2 regions of the Cellulosimicrobium sp. NPDC055967 genome follow, and region 2 is predicted to be linked to the other one. Evidence: predicted binding sites of a transcription regulator. Region 2 holds the regulator's gene; the other holds the start of a gene.

Region 1 (2,197 bases), on a different contig from region 2:
ATCGGCTTGAGCATGTTGCCCGCGTCCATGGCGCCCTCGCCGCCCGCGCCCGCCCCGACGACCGTGTGCAGCTCGTCGATGAACGTGACGACCTCGCCGTCGGAGGACTTGATCTCCTCCAGGACGGCCTTGAGTCGCTCCTCGAACTCGCCGCGGTACTTCGCGCCCGCGACCATGCTCGCGAGGTCGAGCGACACGAGGCGCTTGCCCTGGAGCGAGGTCGGGACGTCGCCCGCGACGATGCGCTGGGCGAGACCCTCGACGACGGCCGTCTTGCCGACGCCCGGCTCGCCGATGAGCACCGGGTTGTTCTTGGTGCGGCGGCTGAGCACCTGCACGACCCGTCGGATCTCGGAGTCGCGGCCGATGACGGGGTCGAGCTTGCCCTCGGCGGCCGCGGCCGTGAGGTCGGTCCCGTACTGCTCGAGCGCCTTGTAGGTCCCCTCGGGGTTGGGGCTCGTCACGCGCGCGCTCCCGCGGACGGCGGGCAGCGCGGAGCGCAGGGCCTCGGCGGTCGCGCCAGCCTGCTGCAGGATCGTCGCGGCCTGCGAGGATCCCGCGGCGATGCCGAGCAGCAGGTGCTCGGTGGAGACGTATTCGTCGCCGAGGGCCTGCGCCTCCTTCGCGGCGTTGTCGAGCGCGGTCGACGTGGCGCGCGACGGCGTCGGCTGCGCGACGGCGGACCCGCTCGCCGTGGGGAGCGCGACGAGGGCCGCGCGCACCTTCTGGCCGACGGCCTGCTTGTCCGCGCCGACGGCGTCGAGGAGCCCGACGGCGACCCCGCCCTCCTGCGTGAGCAGCGCGGCGAGGAGGTGCGTGGGCTCGAGCTGCGGGTTGCCGGCGGCCGACGCGGTCTGGATCGCCTCGCCGATCGCCTGCTGCGACATCGTGGTGAACTTCGTTTCCATGGGTGCTCCGGTGTGGTGCTCGAAAGATGGTCTGACCAGTGGAACGACTCCGAAGTTGAGTGTATTCCGCTCAACTTAGTTCGTCAGCCCCGTCCCCGACCTCTCGACGGTCCGTCGTCCGGAGCGGATGAACTCCCGGACGCATTCCGTCTCAAATCGGCTTCGACCCTCGCCTCGGGCGACGATCCGCGACATGCTGGGCCGGTGAACTCCTCACCCTTGCGCAGACGACTCGGCCTCGGCGCCCTCTTCGCCACCCTCGCACTGTTCCTCGCGGGGTGCATGAGGATGGACATGGCCATCACCCTCAACGAGGACGACACGTTCGACGGCAGCGTCGTCATGGCGTTCTCCGACGAGATGGCCCAGTCCCTGGACATGGACCCGCAGGAGATGTGGGACCAGATGGGCTCCGAGATGGAGTCCGACCTGCCCGACGGCGCGACGCAGGAGCCGTACGCACAGGACGGCTACACCGGCACCAAGATCACGTACGCCGACCAGCCCATCTCCCAGCTCGACACCGGCGCCACCGACTCCATCTCCGTCACGCGCGAGGGCGACGAGTACGTGGTGAGCGGCTCGATGGACATGACGGGCGAGGAGTTCAACCCCGAGACCGGCGACGCGGCCGGCGACGAGATGACGCGGCAGATGATGGACAGCCTGGACATCAGGGTCGCCATCACCTTCCCGGGCGAGGTCGCCGAGTCCAACGGCACCGTCGACGGCAACACCGTGACGTGGACGCCGGTCGTCGGCGAGGTCAACGAGATGACGGCGCGCGGCTCGGCCGTCGCGGGCGGCTCGGCCGGCACGGGCGACGAGGGCTCGGACGAGACCACCGACTCCGACGGCGCCACCGCACCCGACGGCGGCGAGAGCGCGAGCGATTCGTCGGACTCGGGCTCTCTCGCGTGGCTGTGGTTCGTGATCGGCGGCGTCGTGCTGCTCGGCATCATCGGCCTCGTGCTCTGGCTCGTGCTCCGCTCCAAGCCGGGCACGCAGGACGGCCAGGCGGCCGGCTTCCAGCAGGGCGGCTACCCGGGCCAGCCCGGCGCCTACCCCGCGCCCGGTCAGCCTGGTCAGCCCGGCCAGTACCCCGGCCAGCCCCAGGGCCAGTACCCGGGGCAGCCGGGCGCCTACCCGGGCCAGCAGCAGCCGGGTCAGCAGGGCGGCTACCCCGGACAGCAGGGTCAGTACCCGGGCCAGCAGCCGGGTGGCTACCCGGGTCAGCCGGGCCAGCAGCCGGGCGCCTACCCCGGCCAGCCCGGGGCCCCGCAGGGCTA
Region 2 (2,197 bases):
GCGCCGACCGCGTCCTGCGGCGCTCGCGCTCCGGGGCCGACTCGGTCGGCACCGCGGAGGTCATGCGGCACGTGCGCGCCGCGGGCTTCCCCGCCCCGCGCGTCGACGCCGCGACGGACGGCGACCTCACCATGGAGCTCCTGCGGGGCCCGACGCTCCTGCAGTCGATCCTCGGCGGCCGGACGTCGCTCGCCGCGTCGGCCCGGACCCTCGTCGCGCTGCACGACGCGCTGCACGCGGTCCCGCCCCCGGCGCGGGGCGAGCCCGCGTACGCGGCGCTCACCGCGCCGTCGTCCGCAGCCCTCGACGAGACCGCCGGCGGGCATCCGTGCGTCCTGCACCTCGACCTGCACCCGGCGAACGTCGTGCTCACCGCCGACGGCCCGGCCGTCCTCCACTGGACGAACGCCCGGCTCGGACCGGCCGGCCTCGACCTCGCCGTGACCGCCGTCGTCCTCGCGGAGGTCGCCGCCGACGAGGACGACGAGCTCGCGCCCGGCGCACGGGTCCTGCTGGACGCGTTCCTCCACCTGGCCGACCCGGCGCTCGTGGGGCACCTCGACGCCGCCGCGCGGACCCGCGCCGCGGACCCCGGACTCGACCCCTCGGAGGTCGCGCTCGTCCCGGCCGCCGTGGCGCTCGTCGCGCGCGAGGCCCGCCGGAGCTGAGCGCACGGCGGATCGCCGCAGGTCAGGACCCCGCGTCGTCGTGCCGGGGCCGCCAGATGACGAGCGCGCGCGCCTCGCCGTGCTCGACGAGCGTCTCGCGCAGCGCCTCCTCGACCCCGCGGCGCACGCTGCGCCCGCGCGGCACCACGACGACGTCGCCGCTCGCGGCGGCCGCGAACACCCGTCCACCGGGCTCGACGCGCGCGGAGAGCGCCTCGATGCGGCGCTCCAGGCGCTCGACCCGCGACTCGAGCGCGAGGATGCGCTGGATGCCCGCGAGGTTGATGCCCTCGTCGTGGCTGAGGCGCTGCACCTCGAGCAGCTTCGCGATGTCGTGCAGCGAGTAGCGCCGACCCCGGCCCTGGGTGCGGCGCGGCACCACGAGGCCGAGGCGGTCGTACTGGCGCAGCGTCTGCGGGTGCATGCCCGCGAGCGCGGCGGCCTGCGAGATGACGAGGACGGGCGCGTCCTGGTCGACGTCGGGCGTCACGTCCGGACCCGTCTGGGCGTCGTCCGTGCGGTACGCGGTCATCCGGGCCTCCTTCCCGAGCCGGCGCTCCGGGCGCCGGTCACTCCGCGGCCTGGCGGAGCAGGTCGGCCCGCACGTCCTGGTCGGCGGTCTCGGCGGCGAACGTCTCGACGGCCTCGCGCGCGGCCTTCGAGAGCTTCTGCGGCACGGCGACCTGGACCGTGACGAGCAGGTCGCCGGTCGACTTCGCGGTCTTCACGCCGCGGCCCCGGACGCGCAGCGTGCGCCCCGACGGCGTGCCGGCCGGCACCTTGACCTTGACAGTCGAGCCGTCGAGCGTCGGCACGGCGATGGTGGCGCCGAGCGCGGCCTCGGGGAACGTCACCGGGACCGTGATCCGCAGGTTGTTCCCGTCGAGCGAGAACACCGGGTGGGGGGTGACGTGGACGGTGACGACGAGGTCGCCGTCGGGGCCGCCCGCCATGCCGGGGCGGCCCTTGCCGCGCAGCCGGATCTTCTGGCCGTCGCGCACGCCCGGCGGGATGCGGGTGGTGACGTTGCGGCCGTCGACCGTGAAGGTGACGGTGGAGCCCTCGACCGCCTGACGGAACGGGAGGGTCGTGGCCGCGGCGACGTCCGACCCGGCCCGCGGGCGGGGACCGCCGCCGAACTGCTGCGCTCCCCCGCCGCCGAACATCGAGCCGAGGATGTCCTCGAAGCCGCCCGCGCCCTGGCCGCCGGTCGAGTAGCGGACCCGGGTGCCGCCCGGGCCGCCGCCGCCGAACATGCCGCCGAACACGTCCTCGAAGCCCGCGCCCCCGGCGCCGCCGGGACCCGCGGAGAAGCGGGCACCGCCGCCGGCCATCGCCCGGATCGCGTCGTACTGCTCGCGCTCCTTGGCGTCCGACAGCACGGCGTACGCCTCGCCGATCTCCTTGAACTTGGCCTCGGCGCCCGCGTCACCCTGGTTCTGGTCAGGGTGGTACTTGCGCGCGAGCTTGCGGTAGGCCTTCTTGATCGTGGCGTCGTCGGCGTCCTTGGGGACGCCGAGCGCGGCGTA

What was found. The regulator HspR, encoded in region 2, represses chaperone genes until heat shock. The targets are predictions, from matches to a motif close to AAGTTGAGTCNNNNNGACTCAACTT.
Region 1: clpB (ATP-dependent chaperone ClpB) is a predicted target of HspR. The motif match lies at 961-985, and genes of this name have one in related genera.

Annotation. Positions count from the first base shown of each region.
Region 1 is NZ_JBHJYJ010000001.1:616,358-618,554, forward strand. It holds gene clpB (ATP-dependent chaperone ClpB) at 1-908, opposite strand, end outside; gene ACFC2L_RS02635 (LppM family (lipo)protein) at 1,203-2,197, shown strand, end outside.
Region 2 is NZ_JBHJYJ010000020.1:45,923-48,119, forward strand. It holds gene ACFC2L_RS18630 (phosphotransferase family protein) at 1-668, shown strand, start outside; gene ACFC2L_RS18635 (heat shock protein transcriptional repressor HspR) at 691-1,200, opposite strand; gene ACFC2L_RS18640 (DnaJ C-terminal domain-containing protein) at 1,238-2,197, opposite strand, start outside.